One region of the Nocardia sp. NPDC052566 genome, then DNA from elsewhere that is predicted to be linked to it. Evidence: riboswitches for the same ligand, from Rfam matches in the RefSeq annotation. Region 1 holds a riboswitch; the other holds the start of a gene.
What was found. Region 1 has a riboswitch for thiamine pyrophosphate ahead of thiC (phosphomethylpyrimidine synthase ThiC). Riboswitches for the same ligand answer to the same signal wherever they lie in the genome.

Region 1 (11,203 bases):
GATTTGGTCGCGCAGGGTGAGCATGGTGACGATCGATTCGAGGGCGCCGACCGCGCCGATCGAATGGCCGAGCGCGGATTTCGGCGCGTACACCGAGGCGCCCGGCGTGACGGCGGCGATGGCGTCGGCCTCGGAGGCGTCGCCGATCGAGGTCGAGGTGGCGTGCGCGTTGACATGCTCGATATCCGAAACCTGAAGTCCCGCAGTGCTTATTGCCTTGCGCATGGCCCGTGCCGCGCCCGCGCCACCGGGCTCCGACGCGACGATGTGATAGGCGTCGGAGGTGATGCCCGCGCCGAGTACCCTGCCGTGGATCTCGGCGCCCCTGGCGCGCGCGTGCCGCTCCGATTCGAGGACGAGCAGCGCGCCCGCCTCGCCGAAGACGAAGCCGTCCCGGTCGCGGTCGAACGGGCGCGACGCGCGCTCCGGTTCGTCGTTGCGGGTACTCATCGCCCGCATCATGGCGAAGCTCGCGATGGGCACCGCGTCGATGGGCCCCTCCACGCCGCCCGCCACCACCACATCGGCCTCGCCGGTCATAATCAGCCGCCAGGCGTGCGCGATCGCCTCGGACCCGGAGGAACACGCCGATACCGGCGCGAAAACGCCTGCCTTGGCACCGATTTCGAGGCCGACCGTGGCGGCGGGCCCATTCGGCATGATCATCGGCACCGACATCGGCGACACCTTCCGGTAGCCGCCCGCGCGCATCGCGTCGACCGCGCCGACCAGCGCGTCGCCGCCGCCGAGTCCGGTGCCGACGGCCACGGCGAGCCGTTCCCCTTCGACCTCCGGTGCGCCCGCCTTGCGCCAGACCTCGCGGCCGAGCACCAGGGCCAGCTGTTCGACGTAGGAGTGCCTGCGCTGTTCGATGCGGGTCAGCTGGGCGGCGGGCGAGGACTTCAGCTTTCCGCCGATGCGCACGGGCAGGTCGTATTCGGCGACGAAATCGTCGTCGAGCACGCCGATGCCGGTGCGGCCGGACAGGAGGTCGGACCAGGTCGCGTCCATATCGGCGGCGAGTGACGTGGTGGCGGCGTACGCGGTGACGACGACCGAGGTCCGAGTTTCTGAAGCGATTGTTACAGTCACGATGACATGGATACCTGTACCAATCGCTACAGTCAACCAATGGCCCGCCCACTCGACCACGCCAAACGCGCCGCACTGCTCGCCGATGTGGTGCGGTACATCGCCGATCACGGCCTCGCGGACCTGTCGCTGCGCCCGCTCGCCGCCGAACTCGGCACCAGCTCCCGCATGCTGATCTACTACTTCACGACCAAGGAAGAGCTGCTCGTCCAAGCGCTCACCACGCAGCGCCCGGACATCCAGGCGATGTTCGCCGACGTCGCCGATGCCGCGGCGCTGCGCGAGCGGCTCGCGGACTTCTGTTCCGCGAGCATGGCGGGCGAGGGCACCACGAGCGTGCGCGTACTGCTCCAGGTCCTCGGCGCCGCCTGCGCCCCGCACAGCCCCTACGCCGAATACGCCAACTCCGCGATAGCGACCTTCATCGCCACCCTCACCGCAGCCCTGCGCCGCCTCGATATCGACGACACGGAAGCCGTTGCCACCCTTCTCGTTTCGGGCCTGCGCGGCATCATCCAAGACCGCCTGATCACCGGCGACAGCGCGCGCACCGACCGTGCCGCCCGCCTGTTGATCGACCAAACCATCCGCTGACCCGCGTCCCCTCCTGTTCCTGTCCGGAGGTATCCGTGTGCGCCTGCCCGGGGGCTGTGCGCATACGGGCGGATCGCATCGCGTGCCGATGGTCGCTCGGTCCGTGTGGTGCTGCCCCTGGTCGGACAGTCGCGCTCCCGTGGGCACGGCTCGCGTGCGTGGAAGCGCGAGCCCGGATGCCCGCGGCGAGTCCGTGCGTTCGTGTGGTCGGCGTGGATTCGACGCCGCTTCGGCTCGGTAACTTGATGTTTGCTTCAGGCCGGGTAATGCTGGCTTGGTTCGGTCGGGCGAGCGAAGGGGCACTATGTCTGTGAGTTTGCCGAAGTGAGCGAGCCGGTGCCGACGGTCGGCGGCACGCGCTGGGTGATGCTCGGGGTGCTGTGCGCCAGCCTGCTGCTGGTGGCGATGGACGCCACGATTCTGAACGTCGCGCTGCCGTCGCTGATCGATGATCTTCAGGTCGGTGTGCTGGAGCAGCTGTGGATCATCGACGTCTACGGCCTCGTGCTCGGCGGGTTGCTGATCACCACCGGCGCGGTCGGTGATCGGGTGGGGCGCAAGCTGCTGTTCCTCGGCGGTTTCGTGCTGTTCGGGGTGGCCTCGGTGGTCGCGGCGACCTCGCACAGCGCCGGGCAGTTGATCGTGGGGCGGGTGCTGCTCGCGATCGGCGGCGCGATGGTGATGCCGTCCACGCTGTCGCTGATCCGCAATATCTTCACCGATGCCAGGGAACGCACGCTGGCCATCGGCATCTGGGCGGCCGTCGCCGGTGCGGGCGCGACCATCGGCCCGGTGGTCGGTGGTTTCCTGGTCGAGCGGTTCGGGTGGGCGTCGGCCTTCTGGCTGAATGTGCCGGTGGTGCTGATCACGGTGGCGGTCGGTGTCTGGCTGCTGCCCGAATACCGTGCGCCGCAGTCAGGTTCGCTCGACTGGTGGTCCGCGGTGCTGTCCATCGCGGGCATCGTCAGCCTGGCCTGGGGCATCAAACATGTCGCCAAAGGTGCTGCCGCCCCGGTGGATTGGGTGATTCTCGCGCTTGCCTTCGTGCTGCTCGCCTGGTTCGCCCGCCGCCAGCTCCGCGCCGCCGATCCACTGCTCGACGTCCGGCTCTTCCGCAACGGGCCGTTCCTGGCCGCCGCACTGGCCACCCTGCTTGCCATGCTCGCCATCGGCGCCGCGCTGTTCCTGATCTCGTTGTGGCTGCAATACGTTCACGGCTACTCACCCTCGGAGGCCGGTCTGCGCACGCTACCGTCGGCGGTGACACTGTTGGCGGCCTCACTGACCACCCCGTGGCTCATGCAGCGCATCGGTGTCCGCCCGGTACTCGCCATCGGCCTCGGCGCACTCGCCCTCGGCTTCCTCGTACTCGCCCTGAGCCCGGAGCCGACAACGTATCCCTATGTGGCCCTTGTCCTCGCCGCCATGGGCCTGGGCGACGGCCTCGCCATCACCGCGGCCGCCGCCGTCCTCGTCTCCGCCGTCCCACCGGAACGCGCGGGCCAAGCGGGCGCCGTCTCGGAAACCAACTACGAACTCGGCATCGGCCTCGGCGTAGCCCTACTCGGCAGCATCCACGCCCGCATCTTCACCGACAACATGACCAACCTCCCCCTGCAGGGCGCCGAACTCGACCAGGTCCGCGGCTCAGTAGGCGGCGCCGTCGAAGTAGCCACCAACCTCGACGCCGCCCGCTCCACCCAAATCCTCACCACCGCATCCCACGCCTTCGATCAAGCCCTCACCACCACCTCCTACATCTCCGCCGCCCTCGTCGCCACAGTCGCCGTCATCGCAGTCCGGCTGGTACCCAGCGGTTTCCGCATCACCGGCTCGCATTGACTCCTGTTCATGATCATCAGGAACTGAGGTAACTGTCTTCTCGCGGTTTACTTACCTGAGTTCCTGATGATCATGACGTTTCGCGTGTTCGGCGGCGTTTCATGCGCGAAGAGGCCGTGCCCCGGTCAGTCGACGACGGTTTCGGGGTGCAGGTGGTCGAAAACGCGGTGGAGCAGGCCGGTGAGTTGGGTGCGCTCGTCAGGGGTGAGTGGCGCGAGGAGTTCCTCGCGGACTTGTCGCGCTTCCTTGTGCAGCGCTCGCAGGGTGCCGCGGCCAGGTTTGGTGATGCACACCGAAAACCGGCGGCGGTCGGCGGGGTCGCGGGTGCGCTCGGCCCACTCGGCGGACTCCAGGTCGTCGACGATCTTGGCGACGTCGCTCGGGTGGATGCCGAGGCGGTCGGCTAGTTCGCGTTGGGCGTGGGGGCCGAAGTCGGCGAGGGCGGCGAGGACGGCCATGTGCCACAGGCGGAGTCCGCGGGTGGCGAGGCGGTCGCCGAAGCGGGCGCGGGCGGCCTTGCCGATGCGGGAGAGCAGGTAGGTGTCGAGCTCGAGCAGGCTCGGTGGCAGAGCGCGTCCGGCGTCCATGGGGCATATTCTAGGTGTAGACCTATGATAGGTCTGCACCTACTAATTGGAGAGCGATATGGACGCATTGCACCCACGGCTTCTCGTCGATCGGTTCGCGGAATGCTTCGGCTTCTATCAGGCCGTGCTGCCGACATTGCTCGGTGCCGAGCTGATGAAGGGCAATGCCGATGGCCCCTATGCCAATTGGGATGTCGACGGCCAAGCGGTGCTCGTGCTCTTCGATCGTGCCGCCATGGCCGCGGTTGTCGGTACGGGTGGGCTACCCACGCTCGCTCAGGACGCCGTCATGTTCGTCTGCCGGGTCGATGACGTCGATGCGGGTGCGGATCTCTGTGTGCGCCATGGCGCGACGCTCGCCGTCGCCGCCACGGACCGCCCGGACTGGGGGCCGAATCTGCGCACCGCACACCTGCGCGATCCGAACGGCACCCTCATCGAACTCCAGTCCTACTGAACCGCGCGGGAATTGGTGGCGCTCCCTCTCCGCGCAACGCCGCCACCAATTCCCGTTCGCCGGAACCTCGGCGGGCTCTGCCCACCGCCGGCCGCATCCGCATCGCGCCATGGTCGGTGAGGACCGGCACCATGTTTCGCCGCGCGTCGGCAGTGGGCGACCCCAGCTTCGCCTCTGCTCAGCGGCATTCGGACGCGCCGTGTTCCGGATCGCACACGGCGGGAGCGGCGGCACCCAGAACCGTTCGCTCCCGCCATGGGCGAAACCTAGGAGACCACCGGCAGATACACCGCGTTGCCGTGGTCGGCGAACTCCGCCGACTTGGCCGCCATACCGGCCTCCAGCGCCTCCACGTCGGTGAGCCCCTGCCGCTCGGCGTATTCGCGCACATCGGCCGAAATGCGCATCGAGCAGAACTTCGGCCCGCACATCGAGCAGAAGTGCGCGGTCTTGGCCGGCTCGGCGGGCAGGGTTTCGTCGTGGTACTCGCGCGCGGTGTCCGGGTCGAGCGACAGCGCGAACTGGTCGAGCCAGCGGAATTCGAAGCGCGCCTTGGACAATTCGTTGTCCCGGTCCTGCGCGTGCGGATGCCCCTTGGCCAGGTCCGCCGCGTGCGCGGCGATCTTGTAGGTGATCACGCCGACCTTGACGTCGTCCCGGTTGGGCAGGCCGAGGTGCTCCTTCGGCGTGACGTAGCAGAGCATCGCGGTGCCCGCCTGGGCGATGATCGCGGCGCCGATGGCCGAGGTGATGTGGTCGTAGGCGGGCGCGATATCGGTGGCGAGCGGGCCGAGGGTGTAGAACGGCGCCTCCTCGCACAGCTCCTCCTCGAGCCGCACGTTCTCCACGATCTTGTGCATCGGCACGTGGCCGGGGCCCTCGATCATCACCTGCACGCCATGGGATTTCGCGATCTTCGTCAGCTCGCCGAGGGTGCGCAGCTCGGCGAACTGGGCTGCGTCGTTGGCGTCGGCGATGGAGCCGGGGCGCAGGCCGTCACCGAGGGAGAAGGTCACGTCGTACTTCGCCAGGATCTCGCAGAGTTCGGCGAAGTTGGTGTAGAGGAACGATTCCTGGTGATGTGCCAAACACCATGCGGCCATGATGGATCCGCCGCGCGAGACGATCCCGGTGACGCGCTTGGCGGTCAGCGGCACGTAGCGCAGCAGTACGCCCGCGTGCACGGTCATGTAGTCCACGCCCTGCTCGCACTGCTCGATCACGGTGTCGCGGTAGATCTCCCAGGTCAGCTTCGTCGGATCGCCGTTGACCTTCTCCAGCGCCTGGTAGATCGGCACGGTGCCGACCGGAACGGGGGAGTTGCGCAGGATCCACTCGCGGGTCTCGTGAATGTTCTTGCCGGTGGACAGGTCCATGATGGTGTCGGCGCCCCAGCGGGTGGCCCACACCATCTTCTCCACCTCCTCGGCGATCGAGGAGGACACGGCCGAGTTGCCGATATTCGCGTTGATCTTCACCAGGAACTTCTTGCCGATGATCGTCGGCTCCAGTTCCGGATGCTTGTGGTTGGCCGGGATCACCGCGCGGCCGGCGGCGACCTCGTCGCGCACCAACTCCGCCGAAACCCCTTCGCGCACAGCGATGAAGCGCATCTCGGGGGTGATGATGCCCTGGCGCGCCCAGGCCAGCTGGGTGCGTGGGCCGTCCACGTCGGGCTTGGTCCATCCGTCGCGCAGCTTCGGCAGGCCGCCCTCCAGATCGATGGTCGCCGCATCGTCGGTGTACGGGCCCGAGGTGTCGTAGACATCGAAGTGCTCGCCGTTGGTCAGGTTGATCCGGCGCACCGGAATCCGCAGGCCGTCGACCTCGTGATAGTGCTTGACGCTGCCTTCGATGGGACCCGTGGTGACGGTGTCGACAGGCGTGGCTGTAGCCATGGTCTTTCCTCCCTACGCCGGCATTACCCGGTCAGGTTCATACGGTCGACGGCCCTAGCCGTCCTCTCAGCCCGCTGGTGCGAGCCCCCGTTGGCGTTCTGAATTTTTTCTCGGCCGACCATACCTGCCCGCGCGGTACCCCCGCCCGGTGATGACGGTAAATCGCACAATCGACCAGTTTGTCCTGGTGTGCGGCGCCGATGTGCTGTAGAAATTGACAAATGTAACTCCAGTCACATCTATCACAGGAGTGTGCGATGAGTTGCTCGCGAGCTGGGCGAATGGCATTGACGAGCGTCGTGCTGGCCGCCGCGCTGCTGACCACGGCGGCCGTCGGATCGGCGACGCCGTCGGGCCTGGTCGATGCACCGGTGGCGCCGACGCAGCTCATCGCCGCCGCGAAGAAGCAGGACGCGAACCTGCCTGTCTTCGGCGCCAACGACTGGACCTGCAAACCCTCCGCCGCGCACCCGCATCCGGTGGTGCTTGTCCACGGCACGTTCGCACCGCCCGCCGCGGTGTTCGCCGACCTGGCCCCGCTGCTGAAGCTGGACGGCTACTGCCTGTTCGCGCTGCACTATGGGCTGGCGCCGATCCTCGGCGAAGTGCTGCCGGGCGTACAGAAGATCGATCAGGTCGCCGAGGAGCTGTCCACCTACGTCGACGGCGTGCTCGCGGCCACCGGCGCGAAGCAGGTCGATATCGTCGGGCATTCGCTGGGCGGCATGATGCCGCGCCAGTACCTGCGTTTCAACGGCGGCGCCGCGAAAGTGCGCACGCTGGTAGGTATTTCACCCACCAACTACGGCACCGAACTGTTCGGTATCAACCGGCTGGCCCAGCTGCTCAGCCCGGTCCGTGACGGCGTCACCGCGCTGTGTCCGGCGTGCACCGATCAGCTCGACACCTCCGAATTCATCGAGCACCTCAACGCGGGCGGCGATACCGAGCCCGGCGTGGCGTATACGGTGATCGCCTCCCTGCTGGATCAGGTCGCCCAGCCCGCGGTGAAGTCGTCTTTCCTGCGCGACGCCAATCCGAAGGTCGACAACATCCTGCTCCAGGACGTCTGCCCGATCGCCATCGACATGCATCAGACCACCTCGCTGAACCCGCTGGTGATCCGGTTGGTGCGCAACGCGCTCGACCCCGATCACGCGACCGGGGTCGACTGCACCAACCTGATCAACCCGTGACGGTCTTGCCGTCGTAGGCGTCGCGCATGGCCGATCCACCTCCTCCCGGCTGTCGCGGTTCGCACGCGACGGCCCCCGACTGGTCCGGTTCCAGTCGAGGGCCGCGCGGGCGGGTGGTTCGGTCAGCGTTCTCGGGGGCCGATCGGGAAGCCGAGGGCGCCGAAGGTGGCGTTGAGGTTGATTTCGATCTGGGAGAGCAGGGCGTTGAAGTCGGCGAGCATCGAGACGACGTCGTCGGTGCGGCAGCCGATCTGGTCGGGGGCGTTCGGGGCGAGGCGGGACTTCAGCCAGTTGAAGGTCTGGGCCATGCCGAGGGAGGGCAGGGTCAGGTGCTCGCTGAGGTGGTCGCGGGTGTACTGCACCGACGCGCCGCCGGCGCACCAGCGCTGGGACAGCCGATCATTGGTCCACACCGGGACCGCTTCGTCGAAGACGCCCTGGTACAGGAAGATCGGCGCGGTCGGGATGTTGCTGCCGAGCACGGTCGCGTCGAAGACCTCCTTGATCTCCGGCAGTGCGAGGAAGTCGGCGATCGGAAGGGTCAGCAGCCGTTGATAATCCACGAACATCTGGGTCAATGCGTTGCGCGGCAGGCACTGTGCGTTGGTGCGGTCCATCAGCGCCTGCCCCTCGGGGGTCAGGTGCGCGTAGGTCGCATCGTGGAACTTGGGGTACGCCTTGGACAGTGAGGCGATGCCGATGCCGATCAGGCTGGCGAACATCGACCCGTTGACGTGCAGCAGCGACACCACATCCGAGGTCGGCGCACCGAGCGCGATCCCCTTGACGTTCAGTTCCGGCGCATAGCTCGGCTGCATTTCCGCCGCCCAGCCCGAACCCATGCCGCCGCCGGAATAGCCCCACATCGCGACGGGTGTCTCGGCCCCGGCCAACCCGAGTGGCTGGAATCGCTCCGCCGCGCGGATACCGTCGAGCGTCATGTAGCCGGGCTCCTTGGCCACGGCCAGATGTCCTTGCAGGCCTTCGTAATCCGGGATCGAGACGGCCCAGCCCTGGCTGATCAGCGCCGCGAGGGCGATGAGTTCGCTCTGCGAGTGGATGCCCTCGACGCCGGGCAGTCCGGCGCCCTGTTGCAGCACGAACGACGGCGCGCAGTCCGGGCTCGCGCTGTCGTAGTAGAACTGCAGCGACACCAGCGGCCGCGAGCGGTTCGGATCCGCGCCCGCGGGCAGGATCACGGTGCTCACCGCGACCGACGGCTGATCGAAGAGATCGGTGGTGCGGTACATCAGCTGCCAGGACCGCACATTCAGCGGCAGCACGGTCAGCACCGCGAGGCGCACCTCGCGTGAGCGAAGGACGGTGCCGGGTTCCTGGGCTTCGAAACCCGCGGGCGGTTGATAGAACGAATCCTGCGACGGCGGTACCACCGCAGCGGCCGGCGCGGCGTTCATGCCGCCTGCCAGCAGAGTTGTCGCCGTGGCGACGGCCATCCCCACCGCGGCCGCGAGCACGCGCAATCCCTTGTGGCGGGTCCGATCTCCAGTGATCACAGACACGTCGGTCCTTCTTCCTCATCGGTGTGCCAGTGATTACAACACGACATACAGTTATCAACAAGAGCTCTTGTTGAAGTTGCGCCCGCTATGGTCGAAATATGACCCGCAGCAAATCCGCCGCGCGGCCCGACGCGGCCACGGTGCGGCGCCGCATTCGCGGCCTCGACGCCGAGCAGCGCAGCGCGCAGCGGCGCAGTCAATTGTTGGATGCCGCCACGGAACTGTTTGCCGAGCAGAGTTATTCGGGCACATCGATCGAACAGATCTGCCAGCGCGCCTATGTCGGGACGAAGGGTTTCTACGATCACTTCGAGAGCAAGGAAGCGTGTTATATCGCGCTGCTGGAACAGATCACGGTGCAGATTCAGCAGCGGGTGATGGCCGGCGCCGCGGCCGTGGAGGGCCAGGAGTGGCCGCAGCGCGCGCATGCCGTGATCGAGGCCTTCGTCCATGCCATCGCCGACGATCCGCGCCTGGCGAAGGTGACCTTCGGTGAGGCGGGCGGCATCTCGACCACGGTCGACAAGCAACGACGCAGCAACCGCCGCTGGTCGGCGGCCTTCCTCGATCAGCAGTGGTCGGGCACCGGTGACCGTGCCGGTATCGCGCTCGCGCTCGCCACCATCGGCGGAATGTTCGAGCTGGTGGTGGACTGGCTGCACCACCATGACGACGGCGGCGCCCCCGATGCGGTCGCTACGCTGGCCGAAGACCTCAACCGCTTCGTCGATGCGGTCTACGTCGGCCGCGCGGCGATCGCCGCGAAATAGCGAAAAACGGGCCGGTCCTTTCGGACCGGCCCGCCTCGATTGATCAGGCGCCTACTTCGCGCCGCCACCCTTGGACGAGCCCGTGCTGATCGCGCTGAGCACGTCGACGAGCACCTTCGCCAGGCCGGAGCTGCAGGTCGGCGGCTGGGCCGAGGTGCAGCCGCCGGAGCCGGAATCGGCGACCGCGGCGGGCGCCTCGGCTGCGGCGGAGGCCGAGGTGGCGGAGACGAGCTGGCCCGGAACGAGCAGAGCACCGGCCAACACGATTCCTGCGATAGAGCGCTTCATAGATCCTTCTTCTCGATATCCCACCCGACGGTCGTCTCCTCGGAGAGGACGGTAATGCGTCGAAGGTTCTCTCTGAAGCCCTCGATTCCGGGGTTACCGATGCGTCAATGCCGGATGGATCCGGCCCCTGACCTCGCCCAATCCGATACGCGCCAGATCGGGGCCCGGCGCCGTCGCTGTGATGACGACCTCGTCGCCGTCCTCCAGGAAGGTGCGGTGCTGTCCGTTCACCGTGACGGGTTCGGAGCCACCCCACGACAATTCGATGAACGAGCCGCGCTGGTCCCGCTCCGGGCCGGAGATGGTGCCCGAGGCGTAGAGGTCGCCGGTGCGGGTGGCGGCGCCGTTCGCCGTGAGATGGGCCAGCATCTGCGCCGGTGACCAGTACATGCGCGAGAACGGCGGATGCGCGACCGTCTCACCGTTCCAGGACACCGTCAGATCGATGTCCAGCCCCCACTCCTGCTTGCCTTGCAGGTAGGGCAGTGGCTCCGGCGACTGCTCCGGTGTCGGCACGCGGGCCGCGTCGAGCGCGGCGAGCGGCGTGATCCACGCCGACATCGATGTCGCGAACGACTTGCCGAGGAACGGCCCGAGTGGCTGGTACTCCCACGCTTGGATGTCACGGGCGGACCAGTCGTTGATCAGCGCGACGCCGAAGACGTGCTCGGCGAAGTCGTCGGTGTCGATCGAGGTGCCGAGTTCGGAGCCCGCGCCGATCACGAAACCGAGTTCGGCCTCGATGTCGAGCCGCCGCGACGGCCCGAAATCGGGTGTGCCCGAATCCGTTCGGCGCTGGCCGCGCGGGCGCACGATCCGCGTGCCCGACTCGACCACCGTGCCAGCCCTGCCGTGGTAGCCCACCGGCAGATGCCGCCAGTTGGGCAGCAGCGGCTCCGAATCCGGGCGGAAGAGCCTGCCGAGGTTCGTCGCGTGATCGATGCTGGCGTAGAAGTCGA
Region 2 (11,203 bases), on a different contig from region 1:
GCGCGGCATCACCGACCAGGAACACCCGGCCGTCCTGGAACCGGTCGGCCACCGATCCCCGTGGCCGCCACGGCAACTGGCTGAGGATCTGCGCCTCGAGGCCGGGATCGCCGACGGCGGCGCGGATCAACGCGAGGCAGCGCTCCTCGGTGAAGTCGGCCGGGGATTGCCCGCGGTCCGGGTGGTAGTCGGTGTGGAATACCCATTCCAGCGCACCGTCGACGGTGACGAGCATGCCGGGCGCCGCCGGGGTGGTGATGTTGCAGGTGACGAACTGGCGCCCGCCCGTGTACGGCCGCAGATCGGCGCGGAACAGGATGTTGATCTTCGGAATGCCCAGCCCGCCCGGCCCGGTGGCGCCGATGCCGAGCGCGTCACGCGTGGCGCTGCGCACGCCGTCGGCCGCGACCAGATAGTCGGCGCGGACCGTACTTCCGTCGTCGAGCAGCGCGGTGACACCGGCGGCATCCTGCTCGAACGACACCAGCCTGGCGCCGAAGCGGAGGGTGGCGCCGCGCTCGCGCGCGGCGGGTGCGAGCACCGCGTCGAGCCGATGCTGCGGGCAGGTGCCGCGAATCGCCGTCGGCGTGATCCGGTCCAGGCCCCACACGTCGCGGACGGGCGTTTGGTCGGGCACGCCGGACAGGTCGAGCGCCGCGAGTGTCTCGGTCACGATCTTGCCGAGTCCTCGGTCGGACATGTCGACGGCCACCGCGTCCACCGCGGCGACCAGCCCGAGCTGACGCAGGAATTCGAGTGTGCGCGGACCGAGTCCGGTGGCGCGCGGATGTATGGACGGCCCCGGCTGCTCCTCCACCACCAGCGCCTCGACGCCATGGCTTGCCAGGCACAACGCGGCGAACAACCCCACCGACCCGCCACCGGCGATCAGGACAGGAACTCTGGTCTCGGACATGACAACTCCCGTTATGGCTACAGTGTTACCGTTACGGATACACTGTAGCCATACTTTAGGATATGCGTCGCGAAGGAGGTGTCGGATGCCGAAACCGGCCAGGAATGCCCCGGTGTGGAGCAAGGAGCAGCGCACGCCACGGCGTCAGGCGCCGAGCGTGGCGACGATCGTGCGCACCGCGATCGGGCTCGCCGACAGCGAAGGGCCCGAGGCGGTATCGATGCGCAGGGTGGCCACCGCGCTCGAATCCGGCACCGCGTCGCTGTACCGCTACATCGAAAGCCGGGACGATCTCCTGGATCTGATGATCGACGCGGTGAACGGCGAGGGAGAGCCCCCTGCGGTGTCGGGAGATTGGCGCGCCGATCTGACCGCCGTCGCACAGCACCTGCGCGCCACGCTGATCCGGCATCCGTGGCTCGGCGCCGAGCTCACCGGCAGGCCGCAGCTCGGCGCGAATTCGCTACGCCTGCAAGATATCGCGCTCACCGCGGCGGCCGGGCTCACCGCCGACATCACCCGCGCGACGACCATCGTCGGCACGGTGCACGCCTACGTATTCGGCGCCGTCACCCTGCAATTGGCGGAGGAGCGAGCACATCGGCGCACCGGGCTCACCAAGGACGAATGGCGCGCGTCCATGGGGCCCTACATTCGGGAAGTCATCGCCAGCAACGAGTTTCCCCAGATCAATCGCCGCGTGCTCGACGCCGAGGACATCGATGCCGACCAGCGCTTCGACTTCGGGCTGGCCTGTGTACTCGACGGAATCGCGGCGCGCGCACGGGATCTCGGGTAGGACCGAGATCCCGCGCGTCGTGCGTCACCGGCGGTAGAGGAACCACTCGGGGGCCGCGCCGGTGCACTCGTAGTCGTTCCAGCCGTCGTTCACCACCCGCACATTGCCCTCGTGCTGACAGGTACTCAGCGCCTCGAACGGCCCGATGGGCTCGTTGGGGTCGCCGGGCGCCGCGGTCGCCATACCCGCGCCGATGACCGCGAAGCTCGCTACCGCGAACGCCAGAGTCGCTGCCTTACGCACAGTGCTCGTCATATTGTCTCCCTCGTCGTGTGCTCGGAACGGCACGGAAACGATGCTCCGTTCCGGAAATCTCACCGAGCCTTCACGGACATCTCACCGCCGTCAACCGCAACGGCATGCGAACACGAAAAAGCGGAAAGTCCGGTGCGCACGGACTTCCCGCTCTCGTTCCGGTGCGGGGGGCACCGAAGTGCGAATGGCCTGCCGCCACACTCAGGGAGGCGCGTGTGCGGCCCGCTCATTCGGACCCACCGAATGTAAGCGACCGAACGGGCCGCCCGATATCGCCCGAGAACGGCGTTTTCCCAGGTGGTGACGCATCGATGACGCGACAGTGATGCGGACTCGTCAGCCGGCGCGGCTCGCGAGCTCCTCGCCGACCGCATCGTGCTGGTACGGCAGCGGCAGCACCAGCCAGGAGTCGGCGCGGTCGTAGCCGGGCTGCGGCGCGGTATCCGGATCCGCGCCGAGCCCTTCGACCCTGGTCAGCCCGCCGTCGCCGCGGTCGATCACGTCGGTGTAGCGGTAGTGCAGATGCCCGTGCAGCAGCACCTGCGGCCGCAGGGTGTGCACGGCGCGCTGGATCCGGTCCTGATTGGGCAGGCACTCCGGCGCGGTCTTGCGATTCAACGCCGGGGCCGACGCCCGCGGCTTGTCGTGGCTGAGCAGCACTTCGACCGGGGACTCGTCGGCGGCCAGCAGCGCGTCGAACTCCTCATCGGTCATCTGCTCCTCCGGAAACCACAGCGACTCCGTCGTCGCGGGCCGCCGTGACGACCCGAATACCCTGCGCCGCTCCGCTTTCCGCTCGCGCAGCGCCTCCATCGCCAGCCGCCACGGCTTGTCCACCGAATACGCGCCGCCGAACGCGGCGAACCGGGTGCCATCCCAGGTCCACCGATGCCCGCGCGGTGCGTAGCGGATATTCTTGCGGCACACCAGGAAACCCTCGTCGTCGAGGTGCTCGCCGTACAGTTCGCGCACCAGCGAGGACTTGTCGTGGTTGCCGTCGAGAAAATAGACGATCAGTTGCTGGCGCCGCGCCGCCCGATCGACGACATCGAAGTAGTGCCGCCCGTCGCGCATATGCTCCCAGGCCCCGAAATCGCCGAGTACGAATACCCGTGCGCATTCTTGCTTTCGCGCGATCCCGAGCAATGTCACCGCATGACTCGTCACACCGTGGATATCGCCCGCTACCAGAATTCTCCCCACCACTCCATGGTGGCACCCACCGGGCCGCCCCGCATCCGCATTTCTACCTGACGAGACCGGGCGGCAAGATCAGAAGCCGCCGTAGGCCGCGGACATCTTGTCGCGGCGCGTTTTGTCCAGACCGCGGATCACCGTGTCCAGCTTGGGATTACGCGCCGTCAACTCCGGCAGCCTGCCCATGGCCGCGCGGCGCCTGCGGCTGCCCGCGATACCGCCGAGCTCCCCCGCGGCGACGAGTGCGGCAAGCACACCCTCGGCAGGGTCGGCGGGGCGGCCGCCGTCGAGCAGCCCGGTGACGTTCTTGCGCAGGCGTTTCACCCGGCCGGTGTCGACCACGCTGACCTCGTCGGCGCGGATGCGGCGCGGCGTGACCCGAATCGCCTTATCCAGCACCAGCTCATCCTGGATCATCCGTACCGCGGCGCTGTCGTGGCGGCGAATCCAATACCGCCAGCGTTTACCGGGGCGCGCCGCGATCTCGCCGAGGACCGTATCGAGAAACGCGTCACCGGTCGGACCGGAATCGGTGACCGTGACCCGTCCGGAATCATCACCGAGCTTGTCACGCGAGACCAATTCCACGAGCGCGGCCGCGCGCAGGACGATACCGACGCGCCAGCGACCGCGCAGTCGACGCTTGTCCATGTCACAACCGAGCAGATACACATCGGCAGGTAGCGAGCTTTCGGTCATCCCTCCAGTGTGCCGATCGGCGGCACGACGATCCGCGTGTCGTTTCGGCCAGCGGTCCGATCAGAACCGGCGTGCGCCCGCGAACGGCATGGACGACATCGGCGAGACCATGACGCCCGCGCCGTCGGTCGAGGCGTGCACGACCTCGCCGTCGCCGACGTAGATGGCCGAATGGCCGCCACCGTAGAAGGAGACGAGATCGCCGGGCTGCAGTTCGTCCGCGCCGACCGGTGTCCCGGTGTCCAGCTGCTCGTAGCTGGTGCGCGGAACATCGCGGCCCGCCTGCTGATACGACCACTGCACCAGGCCCGAGCAGTCGAAAGCGTCGGGGCCGACGGCGCCCGAGCTGTAGCCCGCACCGACCCGCGACAGCGCGGCATCGGCCGCGGACCGGCCGACCGAATCGCGCGGCGGCGCGGTGTGCGCGGGCGGCGCGCCACGCGGAATATCGACGAGGACGGGAAGTTCGTCGCCGGGAATCTCCACCGGCGCCACCGGCACGAGGCCGGGAACATTGGTGACAGCGGGTAGTTCGATGCCGGGGATGCCGGCGGGGATCGAGAGTCCGCCCGGGAGTTCGAAGGTCCCGATGCCTGGCACGGTCACCTGCTGTGCGGAGGCCTGCCCCGCAGCCAGTGCCATCAGCGCACCCGCGCCGACCGCGAGTGCCGCGCCGACGACGATGCGCCAGATGTTTCTTCGCAGAAACGCCCGCAGGAATGCCATTGAATACGACCTCCGATGCTCTCATTCAGCGGCCTGAGCCGCTCGAATAGTTCGAAACATCACGGTGATTCAGCAGTCCAACAAATCCAACGAGCCATATTTCATGAAATGTCAATATGCAGGGAGTGCAACACGCCATTCGGTGATAACGAAACAATAACTACATTTTGAATATCGCCATTTGGGCGGTGTTTACGGATTTTCGATCGGCCGGTTTCGGGTTGTTGCATCGAGTGCAAGGTTCTCGTGGGGCCGCCGTTCGCCGGTGCCGGTGCCGCGGTCGGCACGGTCGGTGAGCGGTGGGTGCGGCGTGGCCGACATGGCGGGGCCACCGGCGATGGCCGCGATGATGATCATCATCGTTCCGGCGGGATGTTCTGGTTCAGGTGGAAGACGTTGTCCGGGTCGAACTTCCGCTTCAGCGCGACCAGGCGCTGCCATGCCGGTTCGCCGTATGCCTCGCGCACGCGGCCAGGTCCCTCGTCGCACAGGTGGTTGATGTAGCCACCGCCCGCCGACCACGGGCGCAACGACTCCCAGGTGGTCCTGGTCCAGTCGTGGTGCGCGGCACCGGCATCGGCGGGATCCGGCCAGCGCGCCGCGATGGTGAGGATGGCGGCGGCGTCGCGGAACCGGAACGCGGTGTCCTCGGCGGGCACTCGGGCGATCGCGCCACCGGTGATCCGCACCAGCACCTGCGACATCGGCGATGTCATCCGTCCTGCCGCCTCGACCAGGGCGGTGGCGGCGGAATCGTCCAGCGGGCCCAGCCATTCCGAGCGCGCGTAGGCGGGCAGGCCCGGCGTCGCGGAATCGTCGACCATCGCCTGCAGCGCGGTGTACGGCATCGGCCCGAAGGCGTCGACGATGGGTGCGCCCACCCCGCGCAACGGGCGCACCATCGCCTCGCCCGCCGCGAGGTCACCGAGATAGCAGGCGGCCAGCGCGATCACCGGCGCCCCATGGAACGCCGGCGGCACGAAAGGCGCGGGCGGCGCGGTGATCAGGGCGGCATTGAGTCCGAGCTCATCGGGTGCGTCGCGCGCGATATCGAAGAACACCGACAGCGGCGCGGCGGACAGCGGATACAGCACCGTGCCCGCGTACATCGGCACCGGAATCGGGTTGAGCCGCAGGGTGAATCGGGTGACCACGCCGAAATTGCCGCCGCCGCCGCGCAATCCCCACAGCAGCTCGGGCGCGCCGTCCTCGGTGACCTCGAGTATCTCGCCGTCGGCCGTGACCAGTTGCGCGGCGACCAGATTGTCACAGGTGAGGCCGTAGCGGCGGGACAGCCAGCCGACGCCACCGCCGAGTGTCAGCCCGGCGACGCCGGTATGGGAGACCTCGCCGCCGGGCACCGCGAGGCCGTACGCCTCCGCCGCCGCGTCGAGTTCCCGCCACAGCACGCCGGCCCCGACCTCGGCGCGGCGGGCTTCGGCATCGATCTCGATCGAGCGCATCCCGCTCAGATCGATGACCAGTCCGCCCTCGCACATCGAAAGCCCGGGGAAGCTGTGCCCGCCGCCGCGCACCGCGATGGTCAGATCGTGGCGCACCCCGAAGCGCACGGCCAGCGCGACGTCCTCGGCGGTCAGGCAGCGCGCGATGAAGGCCGGATACCGGTCGATCGCGCCGTTCCACAGCCGCCGCGCCGCATGGTATTCCGGATCCTCCGGGCGGATCATGGTTCCGCTGAAGCCGGTGAGCCCGGCGGTATCGCTCGTCATGCGATTCAGCCTGATCCGGCGGGCGAGCCGCGGCGATCCCCGATTCCGGGGGGATTCGCCGCGTGGTCCGGCGCGCGATACTGGGGAGCATGCCGGGGAGATCGCTGGACGCGTTGACCGCCCGCGTCGCACATGCCTGCCGGACCACCTCCGGCGCGGTCGCGCTGCAGCGGGCGGTCGCCGAGACGGTGCGCGCGGCCGTGCCGTTCGACGCATGGTGCGTGCTGACCATCGATCCGGCGTCCGTCCTGCCCACCGGCGGCTTCCACCGCGAAGGCCTCGCGCTGGACTACATGCCGAGGTTCATGGCGATCGAGGCGGGCGGCGAGGACGCGCTCGCGCTGCCGACGCTGGCCCGCGGCGCCGAGCGCGCGGTCACGCTGAGCACCGCCACCGGCGGAGATCCCGCGCGCAGCGCGCACTACCAGGAAATTCTGGTGCCGACCGGCTTCACCCGCGAGATGCGGGTGCTGTTCAGCACCAACGCCCATGTGTGGGGCGCGCTCATACTGTTCCGCAGCGCGGACGCGCCCGACTTCTCCGATGCCGACGCGGCGCTGATCAGCGGCGCGACGGCGGGCGTCGCGGACGCGATCCGCCGGGAGATGGTGCTCACCGAGATCGCCGCCGACGAACATGTCGAGGGACCCGGCCTGCTGCTGCTCGACCCCGACTTCGACCGGATCAGCACGACGACCGCCGCCGCGCACTGGCTGGATCGGGTGGACGACGACGTCGACCAGCGCCGCGGCCTGCCGTACTGCGTGCTGAACCTGGCCAACCAGGCGTGGTCGCGGCCGGGCCCGGCCCGCAGCCGGATCCGCACCAGGGCGGGCCGCTGGGTGACCATGCACGCCGAGCGGCTGGCCGGGCCCGCCGAGCAGATCTCGATCATCATCGAGGCGACGCGACCGGTCGAGATCGCCGCGCTCGTCGCCGACAGCTACCGGCTGACCGCGCGCGAACGCGAGGTGGTCGGCCTGCTCGCGCGCGGCCATTCGCGCACCGAGATCGCCCGCATGCTCGCCCTTTCCACGCATACGGTGGACGACCACATCAAGCGGCTGTTCGGCAAGGTCGGGGTGCGCAGCCGCGCCGAGCTGACCGCGAAATTGTTCTTCGACCAGCACATGCCGCGCATCCAGGACGAGGTGCCGGTCGGCGGCACCGGCTGGTTCCTGCGCTGACCGCGCGCCACGCCTGTGTACTATTCGCCCGAATGAACCCCACTCGCGGGAGCTCGGGCATGGCCTGGCTGAGAGGGCGGACCCAACGCTTCGCCGACCGCATGAACCTGTCCGGGTAATGCCGGCGTAGGGAGCGAGCCAGACCATGTCCGCATCATCCGTGGCAGACGCCGAGCGGCACGAGGCGCCGCTCACCCTCGACGAACCCGCACCGAAGGTCCTTTCCTTCTGGGATCAGAGCGCATTCTGGGCGAACCTCGGTGTCAGCCTGTTCGCATTCTCCGGCGCCTACACCGTGCTCGCCCCGAATACCGAAGGCGCCGCGCAGATCTCGATCGCCGCGGGCATCCTCGCGATGATCATCGGAACCATCGTCGGCGGACTCATGCTCGGCTTGGCGGCGGTGCCTGGCGCGAAGACCGGCAAGCCGGCGATGGTGCTGCTGCGCGGGCTGTTCGGCGCGAAGCTGAGCTACCTGCCGACCGTGCTCAATATCGCGCAGCTGATCGGCTGGGGCACTTTCGAATTGATCGTCATCGGCAGTGCGGCCGAGGAGCTGTTCGGCGGTGGGCCGCGCTGGCTGTACGTGGTGATCGCCGGTGTGCTCACCACGGTGCTGACCATCTGGCCGCTCGGCTCGGTCCGGATGCTGCGCCGGTTCGTCACGGTCGGCGTGGTGATCGCGCTGATCTGGTTCTATATCCAGTTCTTCCGTGCGGGCATCCCCGACCTGACCACCAATCCCGGCCCCGAGGGCGACGGGCCGTTCGGCGTCGACTGGAATCTGTTCTGGATCGCCACCGACGCGGCACTGGCCGTATCCATCTCCTGGGTGCCGGTCGCGGCCGACTACACCCGCCATTCCCGCAGCAGCGCAACGGCATTCGGCGCGGCGAGCGGCGCGTACGCGGTCACCCAGATCATCGCCTACGTGCTCGGCCTGTTCGCGCTGGCGCTGGCGACCGGCAGCGGTACCTACGGACCGTTCCTCCAGGTGACCCTCGGCGCGCTGTTCTTCTTCATCCTGGTGTTCCGCGAGGCCGACCAGTCGTTCGCCAACGTCTACTCGACCGCCGTATCGATCCAGAATCTGGTGCCACGGGTCGACCGGCGCATCCTGTCGATCGGCCTCGGCACGCTGATCACGGTGCTCGCGCTGCTGTTGAATATGGAGAACTACTTCGGCTTCCTCGGCCTGATCGGCTCGGTGTTCGTACCGCTGCTCGGCGTGCTCGTCGCCGATTTCTTCCTGCGCGCCAAGGGCGATTGGAATACCGCCGAGGACGCGCCGCCGCGCTGGGGCATGGTCTTCGCTTGGCTGGCCGGGCTCTCGGTCTACCAGCTCATCAATCCGGGCGACGCGGGCGTGTGGACCGAGTTCTGGGTGAATGTCCAAGAGCGGCTGCACTTCACGAAGCAGGCGTGGATGTCGGCCTCCCTGCTGTCCTTCCTCGCCGCCGCTGTGGTGGCATGGCTCGTCGGACGTGTTGCCACGCTGCGTAAATCGGCTTAACTCAATCGCCGAGGTGGTATTCGAGGGGGCCCCGCGTCTGCAAGCCCGCCGCGAGGCCGGCGTCGATCATCGCGCGCGCCTCCGCGGAAGTGAGCAGGGTGACGAAATCCACACTGTCCGTGGCGAAGTCGGCCGGGTCGGGCAGATTGCGCCGGTTGACGGCCGCCTTGGCCGCGACCAGCGCGGCGCCGGAGTGGCTCGCGATCCGCGCGGCCAGGCCGTCGACATAGTCGTCGAGCTCGTCATCCGGTAGCGCGCGGTTCACCACGCCGAACAGTTCGGCGGTGGCGCCGTCGGTATTGCGCCCGCTCAGGATCAATTCGAGGGCGCGGCCGCGTCCGATCAAACCGGGAAGCAATTGCAGCGCGCCACCGCCTGGGATCAGACCGACCGTGATCTCCGGCTGCCCGAGGACCGTGGCGTTCCTGGCGGCGAATCGCATATCGCACAGCAGGGTGAGCTCATGCCCGCCGCCGCGGGCACGACCACGGATCTTCGCGATGCTCACCAGCCGGGGTGACTGCAGCAGCTGGATGATCCGCGGGTAAGTCGCGGACACCTCGGGCAGGACCTCGGGCGGCAGGTCGACGTCGAAGTGCGCCGCGAAGAAGTCGGGATCCGCCGATTCGAGGACGACGACGCGCGTTTCCGGGTCGGCCTCGAGTTCTCCGAGCGCGTCCGCCAAGCCGCGGTAGACGTGCTGGTCGAGCAGGTTGATCGGCGGGTTGTCGATGCGCAGGGTGGCCCAGCCACCGGCCTGTCGCTGGATCGTCACCGGATGCGTGCTGGTGGTCATCGCCGTACCTCCGTGGGATAGATCGTTCGGTCTACTCCCCCCTGTGTAGCATAGACTGATCGTTCTATTCAAGGAGAAAGTCGGATGACACCCGGACCACGCGAGCGGCTGATCGATACCGCGATCCGGCTCGTGCAACGGCGGGGCGTGCACGGCACCGGGCTCAGCGAACTGCTCGAGCAGAGCTCCACCGCACGCCAGTCCATCTACCAGCATTTCCCAGGCGGCAAGGATGAGCTGATCGCGGTCGCCACCCAGATCGCGGGCGCGCGGGGCGCCGCGGCGATCCTGGCGGCACGCGACGACACCGATCCGCGCGAGCTCGTCGCGGCGGCACTGCGCGGCTGGGAGAAGGCGCTGACCGACAGCGACTTCCAGCTGGGCTGCCCGGTGGCCGCCGCCACCGTCGACGGTGGCACCGACGCATTGCGCGCCGCCACTCGCGACGCGTTCGACGGCTGGACCGCGGCCTACACGGAGGTGTTCGAGCGGGCGGGGATCACGCCATCGGCCGCCCGCTCGCTCGGCGGATTCGTTGTCACGGCGATCGAGGGCGCGGTATTGCACGCGCGCGCCATCGGATCCGTTGCGCCGCTACACGATTGCCGCACTCAGCTCGATCGGTTGATCGAGGCGCAGCGCACCGGGTGAGCGCCGACCGTCAGGACGGCGCGGCGATCCTGGTGATCAGTACCGCGCCGTCCCGGTCGGCGACCGTGACGAATTGGCGATAGGTGCGTGCCGCGGCGTCCGGGCGCATCTCGCTGATCACCACGTCGAAACGGCCGTCCAGCATCGGGGTGATCATCACGCAATGCTGGGTGCCCGCCGGGATCGAGGTGATGCCCTTATCGATCACCTCGGCGGGCGGCACCGCGGCGTCCGGCGCGGTGAGCGCCCGCGCCGAGGTGCCCGACCTGGCCACGTAGTAGGCGTGCTGGAACGCCAGGATCACCTCGGGGCCCGAGGCGGTCGAGCCGGTGCCGTTGCCGCGAACCAACTGCCCGGTTCGCATTGCCTCGCAACCGGGTCCGCCGCCGAGCACCGGATCCATCGCCGCCGCCGATTGGCGCGGGGTCATCGCGGCGGAGGTGTAGACGAGCACCACCGCCACCGCCGCCAGTGAGCCGCCGAGCGCGACCGAGCCGACCAGCCAGGGGTGGCGCGGCGCCCGGTGCACGCGCATCGCGTGTCGATGCCGCTGCTCCCGTTGGGGCACAATCATTCCCGGCCACAGTGGAACCCGCCGACGGCGCGCAACGAGGCGGCCGCCGGTAACGTGCGCGTTCGACGCCGACATGACTCGCCGCACCCCCTTACCGGTGCCTATGCAAGGGCCCCGGGGACTACCGTCTCAAAGCCGTTGCGAAGTAACAACATTGCAC

Region 2: linked by a shared signal. The riboswitch ahead of ACIG5A_RS31065 (purine-cytosine permease family protein) and the one ahead of thiC (phosphomethylpyrimidine synthase ThiC) in region 1 are both predicted to bind thiamine pyrophosphate.

Annotation. Positions count from the first base shown of each region.
Region 1 covers NZ_JBIUAF010000004.1:33,419-44,621, reverse strand. The annotation lists gene ACIG5A_RS19880 (KasA/KasB family beta-ketoacyl-ACP synthase) at 1-1,092, opposite strand, end outside; gene ACIG5A_RS19875 (TetR/AcrR family transcriptional regulator) at 1,132-1,686, shown strand; gene ACIG5A_RS19870 (MFS transporter) at 2,011-3,528, shown strand; gene ACIG5A_RS19865 (MarR family winged helix-turn-helix transcriptional regulator) at 3,654-4,115, opposite strand; gene ACIG5A_RS19860 (VOC family protein) at 4,174-4,572, shown strand; gene thiC (phosphomethylpyrimidine synthase ThiC) at 4,839-6,470, opposite strand; TPP riboswitch at 6,464-6,571, opposite strand; gene ACIG5A_RS19850 (esterase/lipase family protein) at 6,752-7,666, shown strand; gene ACIG5A_RS19845 (lipase family protein) at 7,789-9,186, opposite strand; gene ACIG5A_RS19840 (TetR/AcrR family transcriptional regulator) at 9,285-9,956, shown strand; gene ACIG5A_RS19835 (hypothetical protein) at 10,008-10,244, opposite strand; gene fahA (fumarylacetoacetase) at 10,338-11,203, opposite strand, start outside.
Region 2 covers NZ_JBIUAF010000006.1:285,812-297,014, reverse strand. The annotation lists gene ACIG5A_RS31110 (FAD-dependent monooxygenase) at 1-916, opposite strand, end outside; gene ACIG5A_RS31105 (TetR/AcrR family transcriptional regulator) at 1,002-1,715, shown strand; gene ACIG5A_RS31100 (hypothetical protein) at 1,740-1,970, opposite strand; gene ACIG5A_RS31095 (metallophosphoesterase) at 2,307-3,173, opposite strand; gene ACIG5A_RS31090 (GPP34 family phosphoprotein) at 3,243-3,866, opposite strand; gene ACIG5A_RS31085 (C40 family peptidase) at 3,927-4,592, opposite strand; gene ACIG5A_RS31080 (hypothetical protein) at 4,785-4,952, opposite strand; gene ACIG5A_RS31075 (FAD-binding oxidoreductase) at 4,949-6,322, opposite strand; gene ACIG5A_RS31070 (response regulator transcription factor) at 6,412-7,509, shown strand; TPP riboswitch at 7,545-7,659, shown strand; gene ACIG5A_RS31065 (purine-cytosine permease family protein) at 7,655-9,022, shown strand; gene ACIG5A_RS31060 (enoyl-CoA hydratase/isomerase family protein) at 9,024-9,818, opposite strand; gene ACIG5A_RS31055 (TetR/AcrR family transcriptional regulator) at 9,903-10,469, shown strand; gene ACIG5A_RS31050 (hypothetical protein) at 10,480-11,004, opposite strand.